Regions from separate parts of the Streptomyces sp. NPDC079141 genome, predicted to be linked through region 2. Evidence: riboswitches for the same ligand, from Rfam matches in the RefSeq annotation. Region 2 holds a riboswitch; each other region holds the start of a gene.
The links. Region 2 has a riboswitch for cyclic di-AMP ahead of AB0Q90_RS22900 (transglycosylase SLT domain-containing protein). Riboswitches for the same ligand answer to the same signal wherever they lie in the genome.
Positions count from the first base shown of each region.

Region 1 (4,940 bases), on a different contig from region 2:
GCTCCCGCAGCCGCTCCCGGAGCTCCGGGGTGAGGCGCAGGGCCTGCTCCAGATAGGTCTCGACGCCGCCCCACGTCTCCTCGATGGTCTCGAAGGCCGCCGTCAGGTACTCCGCGCGCGCGTCGAAGAGCGGGCTGAGCAGCTCCATGACCTCGGGGGAGTAGGCCGCCACGGAGCTGCTGCTGCGGTGCACCTTGTAGCGGCGGTGCTTGGCGTTCGACTCCAGGTAGTCGGCGACGATCGCCTCGCGCTCGACGCCCAGGGCGAGCAGGGTCACGGCTATCGACAGACCCGCCCGGTCCTTGCCGGCGGCGCAGTGCATCAGGGCCGGGACGCTGTCCTCGGCCAGTGAGTGCAGCACCTGGGAGTGCTCGGCGGTGCGCTCCGTGATGATCATGCGGTACGACTCGATCATGCGGTTCGCGGCCTTGCCCTCCGCCAGGATCTCCCGCAGCTGCTCGATCTCGCCGTCGCGGACCATCTTCCAGAACTCGGCGCCGTCCGCGGGGTCGGACAGCGGAAGGTTCACATTGCGCACGCCCGTCAGCTCGACGTCGGGGCCCTCCAGCTTCTGGTCCGCCGCGTTGCGGAAGTCGAAGATCGTGTGCAGGCCCAGGGAGTCGAGGAAGGCCGCGTCGTCCTCGGTCGCGTGCGCGAGGTGGCCACTGCGGAACAGCACTCCGTGGCGCACCCGCCGTCCGTCCACGGTCGGCAGTCCGCCCACGTCGCGGAAGTTGCGGACTCCGGCCAGCTCGGGCTCGGTCGACGGGATCTGCTGCGTCACGGGGGCTCCTCCCAGCCGATGCCGCCGACGCGGCTCGTCGACGGCACCTCTCGACCATACGACATGGGTTTCCAGGGCAATGAGTTGTCCACAGGCGGTTGTCCACAGGCATTGCCGCGCAGGCCCGGGACGCTTGATGATGTTGTTCCTTGAGTGTGGATGTGCGGATCTGTGAGGTGTGCATGCTGGAGATCTCCGACGACGGACGTACGTGGATGCTGTCCGGGCCGACCAGCAGTTACGCCCTGCACCTCAACGCGGACGACGAGCTGCTGCACCTGCACTGGGGAGCGCGCATCGCCCTGGCCGACGCCGAGGCGCTCGCGGCCCGTCCGCTGCCGGACCACTGGCCCTTCGAGTCCCGGCTCGACGGACGCGAGGAGTACCCGGTCGAGGGCGGCCCCCGATTCGTCCGGCCCGCCCTGTCCGTGCGCACCGAGGAGCGGCGCGGCACCGAGTGGAGCTTCGAGCGGTCCGAGACCCGGGACGACGAGCTGCGGCTGCGGTTCCGCGACGGCAGGCTCCTCGTCACGCTCCACTACCGCATGCGCGCCGATGTCGTCGAGCGCTGGGTGACCCTGCACAACGACGGGCCCGCGATCGAGGTGCTGCGGGCGGACTCCGCCACCTGGACGCTGCCCGAGCGGGAGGACTGGCGGCTCTCCCAGCTGCACGGCCGCTGGGCCGCCGAGTCCCGCCTGGTGCGCTCCCCGCTCACCTACGGTGAGAAGATCATCGGCAGCCGCCGCGGCCACACCGGACACCAGCACCTGCCCTGGGTGGCCCTCGACACCGACGCCACCGAGGAGCGCGGCGAGGTCTACGGCTGTGCCCTGGGCTGGTCGGGGTCCTGGCGGATCGCCGTCGCCCAACTTCCCGACGCGCGCGTGCAGATCACCGGCGGTGCCGGGTACGACGACTCCGGGCTGCTCCGGCTGGCGGCGGGGGAGTCGTTCACCGCACCCGTATTCGCCGGTCTGTGGAGCGACGGCGGCTTCGGCGGGGCGAGCCGGGCCTGGCACGCGTACCAGCGCGCGCATGTGGTGCCGGACGCCGACCGGGACCGGCCGGTGCTGTTCAACTCCTGGGAGGCCACGGAGTTCGACATCTCCGAGGAACAGCAGCTCGCGCTCGCCCGGCGGGCCGCGGCGATCGGCGTCGAGCTGTTCGTGGTCGACGACGGCTGGTTCGGGACGCGCACGAGCGACCGCGCGGGGCTCGGCGACTGGACCCCCAACGCCGACCGCTTCCCGGACGGCCTCAAACCGCTCGCCGACCAGGTGCGCGAACTCGGCATGCGGTTCGGCATCTGGGTCGAACCGGAGATGGTCAACCCGGACAGCGACCTGTACCGCGCGCACCCGGACTGGGTGCAGCACCATCCGGGACGAAAGCGGACGGAGTTCCGCAATCAGCTCGTACTGAACCTCGCGCGCGAGGACGTCCAGGAGTACCTCTGGACCCAGCTCGACGGACTCCTCTCCAGCGCTCCGATCGACTATGTGAAGTGGGACTTCAACCGCTGCTTCACCGACGCGGGCTGGCCCGGGGAGCCGTACCCGCAGCGGCTGTGGGTCGACCACGTGCACGCCTTCTACGGCCTGCTGGACCGGCTGCGGGCCGCCCACCCCGGCGTCGCCTTCGAGTCCTGCTCGGGCGGTGGCGGCCGGATCGACCTCGGGGTGCTGAGCCGTACCGACCAGGTGTGGACCTCCGACAACACCGACCCGCTCGACCGGCTCGCCATCCAGCACGGCTTCAGCCAGATCCACCCCGCGCGCGTCATGGCGGCCTGGGTCACGGACAGCCCCAACGCCATGCTCAACGGCCGGATCAGCTCCCTGCGGTTCCGGTTCGTCAGCGCGATGGCCGGGGTGCTCGGAGTCGGCGGAGACCTCACACGATGGACCGAGGCGGAGCTGGCCGAGGCCCGCGGGTGGGTCGATCTCTACAAGCAGATCAGACCCCTCGTGCAGCGCGGAGACCTCTATCGGCTGCGGCCCCCGTCGGGCGGGCTGAGTGCTGTGCAGTACATGCTCGGCGACGAGACCGTCGTCCTCGCCTGGCTCCAGGCGCAGCGGTACGGCGAGCCGGTGCCGGCGGTGCGGCTGCGCGGGCTCGACCCGACAGCGGCGTACGAATGCCGCGAAACGGGCGAAGTGCACCGGGGTGCGGTCCTGATGCATCACGGGCTGCGCCTGGAATTGCGCGGAGACCTTGATGCGACGGTTCTCCGGCTGCGTCGCATCTGAGAGTTCTGTCCGAATTGCAGCCTTCATTCCAACTCGCTCTGGAGTAAAGGAGTCTGGAGCAACGTCACGTGAGCAGCGTCATATCCGTGACCGTGAGTCGCCCGTCATGTTCACGTAATTCAAGTGGTTTTCAAGGGGGTTTACGGAAACGGTGGCTCGCGTAATGCACGGAGGGTGACCGGGAATTCTCACAGGGGATCAAGAAGAACGCATTCATGCGGAACCTTCTGCTTGTCCCTTTGCGTCTTGGTCGCTTACGTTCGCCACCAATCCGGACGGACGCCGAATCCTGCCACCGTCCGGGATCCGCACACTTACCCGTACCCGGCAGGAGCGGGGGACCCACAGGCACAACCGCCTGCTCCGGTCTCCGGAACAGGCTTGGGGTCAAGTCGCGCCCAGCGCGCGGCCGGACATCTCCAGTCCGCACCCGACAGCTCACCTCGTAGGCGCCGGAGAGGAATTCGCCATGCCCGCGAGGGGTAAGCACCGCCGTCCCAAGACCCAGCGCTTCACCCGTTCGATCGCCGTCGCCGGAACCGGCGGCGCCGCGCTCGCCCTCCCGCTCCTGGGAGCAACCGGCGCCCACGCGGCCACGCCGCAGTCCGTTTCGGAAAAGGCCGTTCAGTCCCTTCCGGTGGCGGACAAGAAGGCCGCCGAGAAGAAGGCGACCGAAAAGAAGACCGCTGCGACCGGCTCGAAGACCTACACCGTGCGGTCGGGCGACTATCTGTCGAAGATCGCCGACGAGCAGGACGTCAGCGGTGGCTGGCGGAAGCTCTACCAGGACAACCGTGCGGCCGTCGGCACCGACCCGTCGCTGATCCACCCGGGCCTGGAGCTCTCGATCGGCAAGAAGGCCGCAGCCACGGACACGGCCGAGAAGTCCTCCGCGTCGCAGTCCTCCTCGAAGGCGTCCACGGACTCCTCCGAGTCGACGAAGTCCTCGGAGACCTCCGAGTCGAAGACCACGACGGCCACCCAGGCCGCCCAGTCCTCCGCCAGTGGCTTCTCCGCTCCGCTGGCCGGCGCGAGCATCAGCACCGGCTACAAGGTCGCGGGCAGCATGTGGTCCAGCGGCTACCACACCGGCACCGACTTCGCCGCTCCGACGGGCACCTCCCTCAAGGCCGTGGGCGCGGGCACCGTCGTCTCCGCCGGCTGGGCCGGCGCGTACGGCAACCAGGTCGTCATCAAGCTCGCCGACGGCTACTACGCCCAGTACGCCCACCTGTCCTCGCTCTCCGTCTCCAGCGGACAGTCGGTGACCGCGGGTCAGCAGGTCGGCCTCTCCGGTTCGACCGGCAACTCGACCGGCCCGCACCTGCACTTCGAGATCCGCACCACGCCGGACTACGGCTCGGACGTGGACCCGGTCGCCTACCTCCGCTCGAAGGGCGTCGCTCTCTGACGCCTCCTTCGGAACCCCCCGCCTGACACGCTGCCGAAGGCCGGACCTCGATCCCCGGGTCCGGCCTTCGGTGTTGCCGTGTCCGCGTGCGGCTGTCCTGCCGTCAGCCGGCCAGGTGGCGCAGGGCCACGGCCGCGTGGACGGCGATACCGGTGGCCATCGCGTCCTCGTCGAAGACGACCCGGTTGGAGTGGCAGTCGGGGGCGCCGTCCGCCGGCACCGAGGGCGGACGGGCGCCGAGCAGGGCCATGGCGCCGGGACGCGTCCGAGGACGTAACCGAAGTCCTCGGAGCCCATGACCGGGTCGGGCAACTCATGCAGGCGCCCGCTGCCGAGGAGGGCGGTGGCGGTGTCGTGGACCAGGCCGGCGAAGGCCGGGTTGTTCTTTCGTGATCGCCGTATTGCGGTCCTGTGGCGCGGGTGTCCAAAGCGTCGACAGCGGCAGGGGATTGGGCCAGAGTGATCTCTGTTGTGATGCAAGCGCTTTCTGTCG
Region 1 covers NZ_JBFBLP010000007.1:45,776-50,715, reverse strand. The annotation lists gene AB0Q90_RS20525 (tyrosine-protein phosphatase) at 1-784, opposite strand, end outside; gene AB0Q90_RS20520 (alpha-galactosidase) at 967-3,036, shown strand; cyclic di-AMP (ydaO/yuaA leader) riboswitch at 3,307-3,501, shown strand; gene AB0Q90_RS20515 (LysM peptidoglycan-binding domain-containing M23 family metallopeptidase) at 3,506-4,447, shown strand; gene AB0Q90_RS20510 (hypothetical protein) at 4,551-4,697, opposite strand.
Region 1: it holds a riboswitch for cyclic di-AMP, as region 2 does, so the genes downstream of both, AB0Q90_RS20515 (LysM peptidoglycan-binding domain-containing M23 family metallopeptidase) here and AB0Q90_RS22900 (transglycosylase SLT domain-containing protein) in region 2, are expected to answer to the same signal.

Region 2 (4,940 bases):
CCGACCCGAGGTACGTCGGCGGGAGCTGGCGCGACATGTGGCTCAAGCGCCTGGAGACGCTCGAACCGTTCCTGCACACCTGGCTCGGCCACCAGACCCGGGACGACTACTGGCGGCACGGCAGCGTCCGCGAGGACTACGGCGCGATCGACGCGGCCGTCCTGGCGGTGGGCGGCTGGCACGACCCGTACCGCGACACGGTGCTCCGGCTCGTCGAACACCTGCCCGCCGACCGGGTGCGCGGCCTGATCGGGCCCTGGTCGCACCAGTACCCCGACCGCGGCCTGCCGCCCGGCCCGGCGATCGGCTTCCTCCAGGAGACCCTGCGCTGGTGGGACCACTGGCTGAAGGGCACCGACACCGGGGCGATGCGGGAACCCCTCCTGCGCTCCTACGTCAGCGACTCCCACCCGCCGGCCACGGTCTACGACACCCTGCCGGGCCGCTGGGTCGGCGAGCCCGCCTGGCCCTCCCCGAACGTGCGGACCGTGACGTACGCCCTCCAGGGCGCCCCCGCGCTCGTCCGCTCGCCGATGCAGACCGGCCTCGACGCCGGTCGCTTCCTGCCGTCCGGGAACGACGCCGATCTGCCGCCCGACCAGCGGGAGGAGGACGCGCGCTCGGCCTGCTTCGAGTTCGCGGTGGGCCAGGAGACCTGGGCGCTGGGCAGACCGCGGGTGCGGCTGCGGCTGACCTCGGAGGTGCCGCGCGGGCAGGTGATCGCCCGGGTGTGCGACGTGGCCCCCGACGGCTCCTCGACGCTGGTCACGCGCGGGGTGCTGAACCTCTCCGCCCGCCTCGGCCGCGACCGGGCGGTGCCGTGGGAGCCGGGCGCCACTCAGGACGTCTCCTTCGAGCTGAACGGCATCGGCCATGCCTTCCCGGCCGGCCACCGCATCCGGCTCGCGGTGTCCTCGGCGTACTGGCCGTGGATCTGGCCGCAGCCGGAGTCGGCGGCGGGCTTCACCCTGGACCCCGCGGGCAGCTTCCTGGAACTGCCGGTACGCGCGCGTGAGGCCTCTTCGAGCGTGGCATTCGAGGAGCCGGAACAGGCCGAGCCCATCGGCGTGAACTACCCGATCACCCTGGACGAACCGCGCCCCGAGCGGCTGGTCGTGCGTGACGTGGCCAAGGACGAGTGGCGGCTGGAGGTCGACCCGCGCAACGGCGGCACGCGCGTGTACCCGGACGGTCTTGAGTTCACCGAGGACGCGCTGGAGACGTACACGATCCGCGGCTCCGATCCCCTGTCCGCCCGGGCCCGCTCGGAGTGGTCGATCCGGCTGCACCGCCCGGAACTCGCGTGGGACACGACCGTCCGGACCCGTTCGGAGCTCACCTGCGAGGCGACGGACTTCGTCACCTCCAGCGAGGTGATCTGCACGGAGGGCGGAGAGGTGGTCTTCCACCGGACGTGGGAGAAGCGGATTCCACGGACGGCGGGCTGACTGCCACTTAGGGGACGAATAGCCTTTTTGCCCGATTCGGGATGCTTCCGCATGCGCGTGAGTTGACTCACGCCCGCACCCGCACAGGCGTCACACAGGCTTCGCCGTACGACCCTTTGCGGGCCGTCAGTTGAGGCTTGGCGACCGCAAAGGTTCAACCACCACGCATCCGTTGCGCAAAGATCAAACCGCTCGATATGTGAATCCGGTACTTGTTCCGGACATGTGCTCTCGCATACGTTCCCGGCCTGTCGGGCGGACGCCGAATCCTGCCGCCGCCCGGCTCCACCGAGATCTTCGTACGGCAGGAGCGGGGGACCCAGGTAAGTCGCCGGACCGGGCGTCTTCGGACACACCGGTACGGCTTGGGGTGAAGTCGCGCCCTTCATGTGCGCGGCCGGGCAGCTCCCGCCCGAACCCGACAGCTCACCTCGCAGGCGACGGAGAGGAACTTCGCCATGCCTGCTGCCGCTCAGCACCGTCGCACCAGCCGCGTCGCCCGTAAGCTCGCCGTCCTCGGCACCGGAGCCGCCGTGCTCGCGCTGCCCTTCATCGGCGCGACCAGCGCCTCCGCGGCCACCCCGACCGTCACCACCGCCGCCTCGCTGGGGTACGCCAACAACCTCGACGGCTGGATCCGGGCATCCCTCCAGGTCATGGCCCAGAACGGGATCCCCGGCACGTACGACGGCATCTACCGCAACGTCATGCGGGAGTCCTCCGGCAACCAGTACGCGATCAACAACTGGGACTCCAACGCCGCCGCGGGCACCCCGTCCAAGGGCCTGCTCCAGGTCATCGACCCGACCTTCCAGGCGTACCACGTGTCCGGCACGTCCTACGACCCCTACGACCCGGTCGCGAACATCACCGCCGCCTGCAACTACGCCGCCCAGCGGTACGGCTCGATCGACAACGTGTGGGGCGCCTACTAAGGCCTGTCCCAGGCCTGGGGAAAGAGTCTTTCGAGGACGACGGCGATGCCGTCGTCCTCGTTCGACAGCGTGACCTCGTCGGCGACCGCCTTGAGTTCGGGGTGGGCGTTGGCCATGGCGACGCCGTGGGCCGCCCAGTCGAACATCGGGATGTCGTTGGGCATGTCGCCGAAGGCGATCGTCCGGTCCGGGCCGAGCCCCAGATACTCGGCGGCCAGCGCGAGCCCCGTCGCCTTGGTGATGCCGCATGGCTGAAGTTCGACGGTCCCGGGGCCGGACATGGTGACGGTCGCGAGGGAACCGACCACCGAACGCGCCGTCGCCGCCAACTGGTCGTCGGACAGGTCGGGATGGCGCAGCAGCACCTTGCTGATCGGCTCGCACCACAGGTCGTCACGGCGCCCCACCCGTACCGCGGGCAGCGTGGGGTGCGGCATCAGATAGCCGGGCTCGATGAGCGTGAGCCCGTCGACTCCGTCCTGGTCGACCGCCGCGTACACCTGCCCGACCTCGGCCTCGATCTTGCCGAGCGCGGTTTCGGCCAGCTCCCGGTCCAGGGTGACGGACCACAGCAGCCGGTCCGCGCCGGCGTCGTACACCTGCGCGCCCTGCCCGCACACCGCGAGCCCCGTGCTGCCGAGGTCGTCCAGCAACGGCCGTACTCTCGGCGCCGGCCGACCCGTCACCACCAAATGCCGGGCACCGGCCGCCGCCACCCGCGCGAGCGCGCCGAGCGACCGGTCGGAGAGCGTGTCGTCGCCTCGGAGCAGCGTTCCGTCCAGATCGGTGGCGATGAGTGAATATGCGATGGGTGCGGCCATGATCAGAGAATACGGACAGGACGCCCCTGCGACTCAGCGCGAACCGGACGACCACGGCGTCCTCCGCCGCCCCTCCCGCCGCTCCCAACTCCCCTGTCACGATCAGCTTTTCCCTCCCATCGGTGGTGAGATGGGAGCACTGTGCTGACGGAAGAGGGGCAAGTGGCATGACGGAACAGGGCAGGACCTTCTCGACGCATCTCCGGGATGCCGCCGTCGGCATTCTGGAGCGCTTCCCGGAGGAGCTGAAGCCCGAGATATACGCGCTGTCCTTCCGCATCTGGCGCGTCGACGACGACGACCGCCGCCCGTACGTCGCCATCGGCTACAACACGGAGACCCAGTACGAGTTGGAACGGCACCCGGAGGACCCGGGCGAGGCCCGCTGGAACTACGCCTGCTGGCTCCTGGACGGCTTCGAGACGCTCGGCAACGTGCCCGAGGACCCGGTCGGCGCGTCTCTGTACGAGGACGAGGTCAGGCACCTCGGCCTGTGGTTCGAGGAGGACGAAGAGGAGGAGGCGGAGGAAGGGGAGGCGGAGGACGAGGACGCGACCGACGCCAAGCGCGAACTGCTCCAGGTCCACTTCGCCGACGCCTGCATCGACCTCGCCCGCCATCTGCATGCCGACGGCCCGATCCAGCGCGTCTTCGGCCGCCCGCTGCCCGTCGTGGTCTTCGACATGTACTGCCCCGGCTGGGAGGTCGAAGCCACGGAGGCCGCCAACCCGCCCGAACTGATCGAGGACTTCCTGACCTGGCAGCGGGAGGCGGGCCACTTCGACGACTGACGCGGGCGGCGGCGGGCGGCCGTATCGATGACTGGCCCCGGCCAGCAGCAGGCGGGGCGCTTCGGCGCCTGGCCCCGGCCCCCCTCCTTCGGCACTGCCCAAGACGGCCGCCCCACCCGTAACGTGTGCGGCGACGACACGGACCCGTGGCACGCACGAGAGTGAGGCAGCACCCATGCCCCCCTTTGATGTCCCCGAGGGCGACCCCTTCGGCCCGCACAACCTTCCGTACGGTGTCTTCTCCGTCCCCGGTTCCGACGCCGCGCCCCGGGTCGGCGTACGGCTCGGCGACCACGTCCTCGACGCGGGCGCGGCGGCGCTGGCGCTCGACTCCCCGTACGCCTCCCTGCTCGCCCGGCCGACCCTCAACCCGCTGCTGGCCGCGGGCCGCACGGCCTGGTCCGACGTGCGCCGCGCGCTGACCGCGTGGGTGACGGTGCCGTCCCACCAGGAGGCCGTCGCGCACCTCCTCCACCCTCTGTCCTCGGTGACCCTGCACCTCCCCTTCGAGGTCGCGGACTACGTCGACTTCTACGCCTCCGAGAACCACGCAAGGAACGTCGGCCAGATGTTCCGCCCCGACGCCGCGGACTCCCTCACCCCGAACTGGAAGCACCTGCCGATCGGCTACCACGGCCGCTCCGGCACGGTCGTCGTGTCGGGAACGGACGTCGTACGGCCCTCGGGCCAGCACAAGGCCCCTGCCGACGCGGCACCCGTCTTCGGCCCGTCCGCCCGCCTGGACATCGAGGCCGAGGTCGGTTTCGTCGTGGGGGTGCCTTCGCAGATGGGCCGGCCGGTGGAGCTCGCCTCCTTCCGGGAGCACGTCTTCGGCCTGTGCCTCCTCAACGACTGGTCCGCCCGCGACATCCAGGCCTGGGAGTACGTCCCCCTCGGCCCGTTCCTCGGCAAGTCCTTCGCCACGTCGGTCTCGGCATGGATCAC
Region 2 covers NZ_JBFBLP010000008.1:176,476-181,415, reverse strand. The annotation lists gene AB0Q90_RS22905 (CocE/NonD family hydrolase) at 1-1,448, shown strand, start outside; cyclic di-AMP (ydaO/yuaA leader) riboswitch at 1,699-1,901, shown strand; gene AB0Q90_RS22900 (transglycosylase SLT domain-containing protein) at 1,907-2,383, shown strand; gene AB0Q90_RS22895 (HAD family hydrolase) at 2,380-3,204, opposite strand; gene AB0Q90_RS22890 (hypothetical protein) at 3,372-3,995, shown strand; gene fahA (fumarylacetoacetase) at 4,171-4,940, shown strand, end outside.

Region 3 (4,940 bases), on a different contig from region 2:
GCACCGTCCGCACCGTCCGCCCGCTACGTCCTGCCCGAGTTCACGGAACGCACCAGCTACGGGAGCCGGACGATGGATCCGTACTCGAAGCTGCTGGAGGAGCGGATCGTCTTCCTCGGGACGCAGGTCGACGACGCCTCGGCGAACGACGTGATGGCGCAGTTCATGTATCTGGAGCACAAGGACCCGGACCGGGAGATCTCCCTGTACGTCAACTCTCCCGGCGGCTCGTTCAGCGCCATGTCCGCGATCTACGACACCATGCAGTACGTCGCCTGCGACGTGGAGACGATCCTGCTGGGGCAGGCCGGGCCGACCGCCGCGGTGCTGCTGGCCGCGGGCACTCCGGGCAAGCGGTACGCGCTGCCCGACGCGCGCGTGGTGATCAGCCAGCCCGCGCTGCCGGAGCCGGTGCAGGGTCAGGCGAGCGACCTGGCCATCCAGGCGGACGAACTGACGCGCATCCGGACCCGCCTGGAGGAGATGCTCGTACGCCACACCGGGCGCAGCCCGGAGCAGGTGAGCGCGGACATCGAGCGGGACAAGGTGCTGAACGCGCAAGAGGCGCTGGAGTACGGGCTCGTGGACGGCATCATCCCCAGCCGCAAGGCCTCCCGCCCCGCCCCCGGCGCGAGGTGAGCCGCGGATGCTGCCACCGGAGCTGCCGCCCCTGCCCGCACTCACGCGCGCGGAGGGCGAGTTGATCGACCGTTACCTCGATGTGGTCGACCTGCTCGGCAGGATCAACCCCGCGCACCACGGGGACACCTACCGCGGACTGCGCGCCGCCCAGGCCCTGGTGAGCAGGGCGGCCGAGCTGCGGGACGCGCTGACGCTGATGCACCAGCGCGGCGAGACCGAGCTGCACGCCCCCACGCTGGCGCGTGCGCTGCGGGTGCTGGACGGCGAGCGCCGCACCGCTCGCGTCACCGTGCCCCCACGCCCCGACAGTTGACGGGGCGCGACTCCGGTCCGGAGCGTCCGGCGAGCTGACGAGACGTCCGGACCGGAGTCGAAACGGACCAAAAGAGGTACCCCCTTTCGGCGTAGTCGCCCGTCCTCTTGCAGGCCCGTCAAGGTTGCGCAACGCGCGTAGCCCCGCGGCGGAATTGGTCGTTCCGGTGCTGGTCCGGGCATCCCCAGCACCCTCGACAGTCATTCGAACAGCCCAGTGTCCACCCGAACGGGTGAGTGGTGACTAACACCACAAATCCTCGGTTCTGTTGGGCTTTTCGGACATCCGTGAGTCAAGATCCCTGTCTGACGACAAGCCCCCGCCGCAGCGGCGGGGCGGTCCGGGCGGACGCCGAGTCCTGCCGCCGCCCGGATGACCGAGTCGACAGGAGTGGATCGGCAGGAGTGGAGGACCCAAGCATGACGGGTCGCCGGCACGGACGACTGTCCGGACCGAGCAGCCCTTGGGGTGAAGCCGCGGCAACGCGGCCGGGCCACTTCGCCAGCCCGAATCCGACAGGTCATCCTTCACAGGCGGCTGACGAAGGGTTGCGCATGACTGCGCTCAATCGTGTCCCGTCGCTGATGGCCCGGGCCGGTACGGCCTCGGCACTGACCATCGCCGCCGTGGGCGGCTCGATCGTGGCCCCCGGCTTCGCCGCCGAAGCAGAGGCGGCCACACCGGCGACGAAGGCACTCCAGGTCGCGGAGTCCAAGAAGGGCTCCCCCTACAAGTACGGCGCCACCGGTCCACGCCGCTTCGACTGCTCCGGGCTCACGCTGTACTCGTACAAGAAGGCGGGCAAGAGCCTGCCGCGCACAGCGGCCCAGCAGTACAACAAGACCCGCCACATCACCGCCAAGAACCGCAAGGCCGGCGACCTGGTGTTCTTCCACTCGGGATCGAACGTCTACCACGTCGGTATCTACGCCGGGAAGGGGAAGATCTGGCACGCCCCCAAGACCGGGGATGTGGTGCGTCTGCAGAAGATCTGGACCAGCAGCGTCTGGTACGGCCGGGTGAGCTGACCGGCGCCCGAGGGACGGCGGCGACCTGACCCGCCGCCGTCCCGACGGGCCCTCATACCACCGTCTCCAGGAGCAGCGCCGCCCCCAGAGCCGTCAGCGCGGTGCCCGTGACGGCCTCGACGACCCGGGCGGCACGCGGCCGGCGCAGCCACCGGCCCAGCCGGTCCACCAGCAGGGCCACCGCCGGGAACCACAGCAGGGCGAACACCACCACGATCAGTGCCAGCAGCAGCGTCCGGGGCAGCGCGGGAGCGCCCGCGGGCACGAACTGCGGCAGCAGGCTCAGGAAGGTGATCGGCGCCTTGGGGTTCAGGGCGTTGGTGACGAACCCCTGCCGCAACGGACGCGCGGCCGGCGGCGCCTCGTCGGGTGCGATGGTCCGCGGCCGGCGCAGATCCAGCAGGGTCCGGGCGCCCAGGTACAACACATAGGCGCCGCCGAGCAGTTGGAGCGTCCGGAACAGCGCGGGCACGGCGGTCAGCACGGCGGCGACCCCGGCCACCGCCAGTGCCGTGTGCAGCAGCAGCCCGCCCGCGATGCCGAGCGCGCAGGCGATGCCGGCCCGGCGTGAGACCAGGGCGTTGCGTACGACGACGGTGAAGTCGGCGCCGGGCATGGCGACCATGCCGGCCGCGACCCCGGTGAAGGCGATGAGCTGTCCGTCCATGACGCCAGCCTGCCGCGCCGGAGCCTTCAGCAGGTATTACGAGTATTCTGGGTCTTCCTTAAGCAATGCTTTAGGCAGGACGCCATGTACGACCCCACACGGCTCGCCGCGCTGGTCGCCGTCGCGGAGGCCGGCTCCATCACCCGGGCCGCGGAACGCCTCGGCTACACCCCGCCCGCGCTCTCCCAGCAACTGGCCAAGCTGGAGCGGGAGGCGGGCACCACCCTGCTGGTCCGCCACCACCGCGGCACGCGGCTGACCGGGGCGGGCGAGCTGCTGGTGGCCCGGGCCCGCCGGGTGCTGGACGAGCTGGAGCAGGCGCGGCACGAACTGGCCCGGCTGACCGGGCTGTCCGGCGGCACGCTCCGGCTCGGCACCTTCCAGACCGCGGGCGTGCATCTGCTGCCGCCGGTGCTGAGCGCGTTCCGCCGGGCCCATCCGGACGTGGAACTGACCGTCGCCAACCATGAACCGCCGGCCGGGGTCGCCGCGGTGGCCGCCGGTGAGATCGATCTGGCGCTGACCCACACCTATGAGCCGGCCGAGCCGGTGCCGCTGCCGGCCTCCGTCACTCTGGAGCCGCTGCTGGTGGAGGAGTTGGTCCTGGTGACCGCCCCCGGCCATGTCCTCGCCTCGGGCGGCGCACGGCTCCCGCTGGCCGAGCTCGCCGGGCAGCCCCTGATCAGCATGGCGCCGGACCATCCGGCCCGGCAGGGCGTGGAGGCGGTGCTGGCGCGGGCCGGGGCGACGCCGTCGGTGCTGGTCGCGACGCCCGTGTACGCGCTGGTGTGCGCGCTGGTCAGCGCCGGCCTCGGGGTCGGGGTGGTACCGGAGATGGTGGCGCGGACCGCGGCCACGCCGGTGGGGGTGCGGCCGCTGGAAGGGGGCGGGTTGCGTCGTACGATCTCTCTCGCCCGTCGGACCGACACGACGTCACCGGCCGTGGACGCGTTCCGGGCGCTGCTGCGGGGGGCCTTCGGCCGGGCGCATTAGACCTTCACGGCTCCTGCTGTCCCGCCGCTGTCACCGGCTGCGCCGGTACCGTCCACGGCAGTTCGATGGAGACCGTCTTGCCGCCCTCGCGGGTGGGCCGGACTCTGAGTCTGCCGCCGCACTCGGCGGTCAGCCAGCGGATGATGACCAGGCCGCGGCCGTTGTCCTGCTGGACGGCGGCGGGCAGGCGCTTGGGGAAGCGCGGGTGGCTGTCGGTGACGCCGATGCGCAGCTGTTCGTCACGGTGCAGCTCGATGTCCACCGTGAAGGTGGGTGACTGGCCGAAGGTGTGCTGTACGGCGTTCGTGGCGAGTTCGGAGACGATCAGCCGGATGGTGTCGACGACTTCGGTGTCCCCCGCCAGGCCCCACTCCGCGAGGGTGCCGACGACATAGCCGCGGGCCGCGGAGACCGAGGCGGGATCGCTCGGCAGAGTGACGGATGCTTCCAGATGGTCTGCCATGGCGACGTCGTCCCTTTCCCACGGGACCGGAGTCCGACACGGAGCGGATGGTTCGAGTACGGTCCCGGACTGGTGCTTCTTCGCCAGACTGCCATTACCCCGCCGGTCACGGTGGCGATCCACCAAGATATGCATATATCTGTCGCTCGAAGCGGTGAACTCTGCTACGCGAGACCGTATTTGGGCGGCCCGGTTGGAGTAAGGAGTAGCGCATGCAGCACGGTCCCGCGGTGCGCCGCCGCAAGTTGGGCGCAGAACTGCGCGCGTTGCGCACCGGTGCGGGGCTCACCAGTGGCGAGGCGGCGCGGCTGGTGGGCTGGCACCAGTCGAAGGTGAGCCGGATCGAGACCGGCGCCAGCGGCGTGAAATCGGCCGATGTGCGGTTACTGCTGGACGCCTACGGCGTCGGCGACTCCCAACTGCGCGAGCTGCTTCTGGTGTTGGCGGGCGACGACGCGGGCGGCGGCCGGCACCACTGGTGGCATGCGTACCGCGGGGTGCTGCCGCCGACGTACCGGGACTTCATCAGCCTGGAGTCCCAGGCCAGCGCGATGCGCACCTTGGAGACCTCGGTGGTGCCGGGGCTGTTGCAGACTCCCGAGTACGCACGTGCCGTGACCAGGGCCGCGGTGGGCGGACTTGAGGACGCGGACGAGCGTCTGGACGCCCTGGTCGAGGTGCGGCTGGCCCGGCAGACGGTGCTGCGGGGCGCGCCGCCGCTGGAGCTGAGCGCGGTGCTGGACGAGGCGGTGCTGCACCGGGAGATCGGCGGTCCGGACGTCATGGCGCGACAGCTGGGACGGCTGGTGGAGGCGGGGCGGTTGCCGCAAGTGC
Region 3 covers NZ_JBFBLP010000003.1:153,751-158,690, reverse strand. The annotation lists gene AB0Q90_RS10420 (ATP-dependent Clp protease proteolytic subunit) at 1-639, shown strand, start outside; gene AB0Q90_RS10415 (hypothetical protein) at 647-955, shown strand; cyclic di-AMP (ydaO/yuaA leader) riboswitch at 1,320-1,506, shown strand; gene AB0Q90_RS10410 (C40 family peptidase) at 1,510-1,983, shown strand; gene AB0Q90_RS10405 (LysE family translocator) at 2,036-2,650, opposite strand; gene AB0Q90_RS10400 (LysR family transcriptional regulator) at 2,735-3,643, shown strand; gene AB0Q90_RS10395 (ATP-binding protein) at 3,648-4,106, opposite strand; gene AB0Q90_RS10390 (helix-turn-helix transcriptional regulator) at 4,319-4,940, shown strand, end outside.
Region 3: it holds a riboswitch for cyclic di-AMP, as region 2 does, so the genes downstream of both, AB0Q90_RS10410 (C40 family peptidase) here and AB0Q90_RS22900 (transglycosylase SLT domain-containing protein) in region 2, are expected to answer to the same signal.

Region 4 (4,940 bases), on a different contig from region 2:
CTGGTCGGCGAAGCTGAAGCGGCACACCGGGGAGAACGCCGGGCTGCAGGCCGGCTGGGCGGGGTCGTCCTGGGCGCGGGCCGCCGAGATCGTCCGGCACAGCGAGGGCGCGGGCTGGCCCGCCGACCGGGTGCGCCGCTTCGAGACCATGCTCCGCACCGCCCACCTCCCCGAAGTCGCCAGGAAGGTCCCGGACTTCAACGGCAACTGGGACCTCGTCACGACCGACGCGGCCATCGGCATCGCCGTCTTCCTCGACGACCGCGAGACCTTCGCCCACGCCCTGGAACGCTTCCGCGAGCGCGTGCCCGCGTACTTCTACCTGGAGAAGGACGGCAAGCTGCCGCTCACCCCGGCCGGATCGACCGTCAACACCCCGCAGAAGCTCGCCTCGTACTGGTTCCGGCAGGCCACCTACAAGGACGGCGTCTCCCAGGAGACCTGCCGCAACCTCCAGCACGTCGGCTACGCGATCGCCGCCACCGCCCACATCGCAGAGACCGCCTGGCACCAGGGCGTCGACCTCTACGGCGAGGTCGAGGTCCGGCTCAAGGCCGCGCTGGAGCTCCACTCCCGCCACCAGATGGGCGAGTCCGCGCCGGCCTGGCTGTGCGGCGGCAAGGTCACCCGGACCATGGGCCCCGACCTGGAGGTCGCCCTCAACCACCTGGAGGACCGCCGCCACGGCTCCGTCCCGGCCGCCCGCAGGCTCGCCGAGGAGACCCGGCCCGCCGGCACCGACGGCCTTTTCGTCTCCTGGGAGACCCTCACCCACGCGGCCAATCCGGCCGCCTGAGAAACCGATGTGCTTTGCGGCCTGCGGATGGCGTACTATTGGTTTCACCGACGCGGGGTGGAGCAGCTCGGTAGCTCGCTGGGCTCATAACCCAGAGGTCGCAGGTTCAAATCCTGTCCCCGCTACTGAAGGCCGAGGGCCGGAATCCGAAAGGGTTCCGGCCCTCGGTGTTTTTCCCGTGCGCGCACGGTCATCCGGTCGGCCCTCACCGCTCGCCCCCCGCCCCCGCTCCGTGAACCCTGGACGGACGGGACGGTGACCGCCGAGGGCGGGCGTGCATGGTGGGAGACGACTGGTGCGGCCTGGTGGTGACGTGGACGAGGAGGCGCCCTATGCCGGCACCCTCGCCGAGGACGCCGGCCCCGGCCCCGGCGAGCGGCGGCGGATCTCGTACGCCCGTACCTTCGTCCGGCTGCTGCCCGCCCTGCTGATCGTCGGCGGGGCCGTCTACGACTACACCACCCCGGAGACCTTCTCAGCGGCCCCCTTCTTCACCGCGGCGCCCCTGGTCGCCGCCCCGCTCTTCTCCCGCCGCGGCACCGTGCTCACGGGTGTCCTGTCGATCCTGGTCGTTCTCGCGGTGCACATCAGGTTCGACATCGTCTTCGAGGTCGAGGCGGTCACCGAGCTGGTCACCGTGGCGACGGTCTCCGTCCTGGCCGTCCTCATCAACCAGCTCGTGCGCCGCAGTGACGAACGGCTCGCCTCCGCCCGCGAGATCGCCGAGGCCGCCCAGCGCGCCGTCCTGCCCCGGCCCGTCGAACGGATCGGCGGCTTCGACATCGCGGCCTGCTACGAGGCCGCGCAGGCGGACGCGTTCATCGGCGGCGATCTGTACGCGGTGCAGGACAGCCCGTACGGCGTACGGCTCGTGGTCGGCGATGTGCGCGGCAAGGGGATGGGCGCGGTGGCCGCCGTCGCCGTAGTCATCGGGGCCTTCCGGGAGGCCGCCGAGCAGGAGGCGAGCCTGGAAGGGGTCGCGCAGCGGCTGGAGCGGGCGCTGGCGCGCGAGGGCACCCGGCGCGAGGGCACCGACGCCTTCGAGGGGTTCACCACCGCCGTCCTCGCCGAGATCCCGCACGGCGAGGGGGCCGTACGGATCGTCAACCGCGGCCACCCGCCCCCGCTGCTGCTGTACGCCGACGGCACCCTGCGCCCGCTGCCGGCCCCGGAGCCCGCCCTGCCGCTCGGCATGGGCGACCTCGGCAGCTGGCCCGACCGCGCGGCGGAGGCCGTCTTCCCGGCCGGCGCCACCCTGTTGCTCTACACCGACGGCCTGTCCGAGGCCCGCGACCGGCACGGTGCCTTCTACGACCCCCAGCAGCGGCTCACCGGCCGCACCTTCCCCGAGCTCCGCACACTTCTTGCCACCCTCGCCGATGAGGTGCGCCTGCACTCCGGGGGCGGCATGACGGACGACATGGCACTGCTGGCCGTACGCCGCCCTTGATCGTTGTCACCGGGGGTGATCGCGTGGGCGCCCTCCGCATAACAACTGACATACCGTCATTACCTGTGTGGCTCCTGAGCCTTGGCCAACTCGCCCGATTTAGACCCCCGGTGACCCGAAAGTCCAGGCTGAAAACGTTAACGATCAAGTGGAACGGCTTGGAATCCGAGCCCCGGGTCTATTAACGTTCGATAACGCAGCGCGGTCGTCCCAGCCGTCACAAGAGTCGGCTCCGTGCGCACGCGCCGAATCCTGCAAGGGAACCGGGGAACCACCAACTTGGGGTGAATCGGGCGTAGTCAGCCATGCGGAAGCGGCTGATATACGCGCGTAGGAGACCTTCCTGCTCCGAACCCGTCAGCTAACCCGGTAGGCGAGAAGGAAGGAAAGGAGCACGCCCACGTGGCGTCCAACCGCCCTGCCCCTGAAGCCCCGTTCGTGCCGAGCCAGCGAAGTGACGACACCTTCGGCTACGGCGGCTACCGCACCGACGAGGGCCCGTGGGAGGAGTGGAACCCGACCGCGGAATCCATTCGCCCGGTACGCGGCAAGCACCGGGTCGCCAAGCAGCGCGGCGGGGGACTCGCCCGCAGCTCCACGGTTCTCGGCGTCGGCGTCATAGCCGCCGTCGGCGCGGGCGGCATGGCCAGCGCGCAGTCCGGCAAGCCGCCGGTCGCGATCACCATGCCCGACCTGCCGCTGATCAACGACTCCGCGGACGAGGCCCCCGCGACCGAGGCCACCCCGCTCAGCAACATCGGCGTCACCTCCACCGACACCGACCAGGGCGCCGCCGACGCCGGTGAGGCGCTGCGCGCCCGGATCATCGCCCAGGCCGAGCAGCAGCAGGACCAGGTCGACACCAAGGCCGCCGAGGCCGCCGCCGCTGCCGCCGAGAAGGCCGCCGCCGAAGCCGCGGAGAAGGCCGAGAAGGAGGCGGAGGCCAAGGCCGCCGCCGCCAAGGCCAAGGCCGAGGAGGAGGCCCGCGAGAAGGCCGAGGCCGAGCGCCTCGCCGCCCTCGCCAAGCAGTTCGCGCTGCCGACCTCCTCGTACACGATCACCTCGACCTTCGGTCAGGCCGGCTCGCTGTGGTCCTCCGGGTACCACACCGGCCTCGACTTCGCGGCGCCCACGGGCACGCTCATCAAGGCCGTGCACACCGGCACGATCACCTCGGCCGGCTGGGACGGCTCCTACGGCTACAAGACGGTGCTCACCCTGGAGGACGGCACCGAGATCTGGTACGCCCACCAGTCGTCGATCAGCGTCAGCGTCGGGCAGAAGGTCACCACGGGCGACGTCATCGGCCGCGTCGGCGCGACCGGCAACGTGACCGGGGCGCACCTGCACATGGAGGTCCACCCCGAGGGCTCCACCTCCGGCATCGACCCGCTGGCCTGGCTGCGCAGCAAGGGCCTCACCCCCTGAACGCACGCGCTCACTGAACCCCGGCAGTCCTGACGCTCACCCCCCGACGTCAGGGCTGCCGGTTTCGCGTGGCACGGCCGGTGAGCTGTCCTACGACCGGTACGGGTTGTACGCGGGATAGGCGGGGTACGCAGGCTGCGCGGGGTAGGCGGGCTGCGCCGGATACCCGTACACGCCGTGCACGCCGTGCACCGGCCAGGGCGGTGCGGCCACCGGCGGCGCGCTGACCCGGGCGGCGTGGTCGAGGGCCGGGCGGGCGATCTCCCGGCGCCGCCACAGCTCGTGCAGCAGCTCCCGTTCCCGTACGACGAAGTCGGCGCCCGCGCGTCCGCGACGCCCCCGGTGCCGCAGGAACGCCAGGGAGGTCGCGTACGCCTCGTACTGCGCCACCTCCCGCGCCGCCCGCTTCCCGGCGTGGCGCCGCGCGTACTGCCGGGCCAGGCGCCGCGCCCGCATCGAGGCCAGCGCGAACGGCTCGCCCGGCGTCAGCCACCCGGCGACGGCGTAGGCGGGCAGCTCCTCCCGCACGGTGCGCAGCTCGCGCTGCCGCGTCCAGATCACCAGCCAGGTCAGCAGCCCGAAGGCCGGCACCATGATCGCCGCGTACACGGCGAAGAAGCCGTACGGCCCGAACGTGGACGAGCCGTTCCACATCGCGTGCATGCCCATGGCGAGCAGCAGCCCGGACAGCGGCAGCAGGACACGCCGCCAGCGCTGCCGGTCGCCGGAGAGCGCGGCGATGCCGAAGCCGATGCCGGTGAGGACGGTGAAGAGGGGGTGCGCGAAGGGCGACATCACGATGCGCACGAAGAAGGTCGCCGCGGTGACGGAGGCGATGCCCGAGTCGCCGGTCAGCTGGTCGGTACCGAAGGCGGTACCGAGGTAGAGGATGTTCTCGGTGAACGCGAAGCCGGTGGCGGTGACCCCGGCTATCACCACCCCGTCGACGATCCCGGTGAAGTCGCGCCGCCGGAAGAGAAAGACGAGCAGTACGGCGGCGGCCTTGGCCGACTCCTCCACGATCGGCGCTATGACGGTCGCCCCGAGGGTGTCCGCGCTGGACGGATCGGCGGTGGCCGTCGCTATCCATCTGGTCGCGAAGCTGTTGGCGACGATCGCTATCAGCGCCGCCGCGCAGGCGCCCCAGGCGAAGGAGAACAGCAGATTCCGCCACGGGCCCGGCTCGACCCGGTCCAGCCAGCGGAAGGCGGCTATGAGCAGCGGCACGGGCAGGACGGCGAGGCCGAGACCGACCAGGAACCCTTG
Region 4 covers NZ_JBFBLP010000033.1:7,362-12,301, forward strand. The annotation lists gene AB0Q90_RS41460 (alginate lyase family protein) at 1-796, shown strand, start outside; tRNA gene AB0Q90_RS41465 (tRNA-Met) at 848-921, shown strand; gene AB0Q90_RS41470 (PP2C family protein-serine/threonine phosphatase) at 1,182-2,246, shown strand; cyclic di-AMP (ydaO/yuaA leader) riboswitch at 2,480-2,637, shown strand; gene AB0Q90_RS41475 (M23 family metallopeptidase) at 2,649-3,674, shown strand; gene AB0Q90_RS41480 (PrsW family intramembrane metalloprotease) at 3,765-4,940, opposite strand, start outside.
Region 4: it holds a riboswitch for cyclic di-AMP, as region 2 does, so the genes downstream of both, AB0Q90_RS41475 (M23 family metallopeptidase) here and AB0Q90_RS22900 (transglycosylase SLT domain-containing protein) in region 2, are expected to answer to the same signal.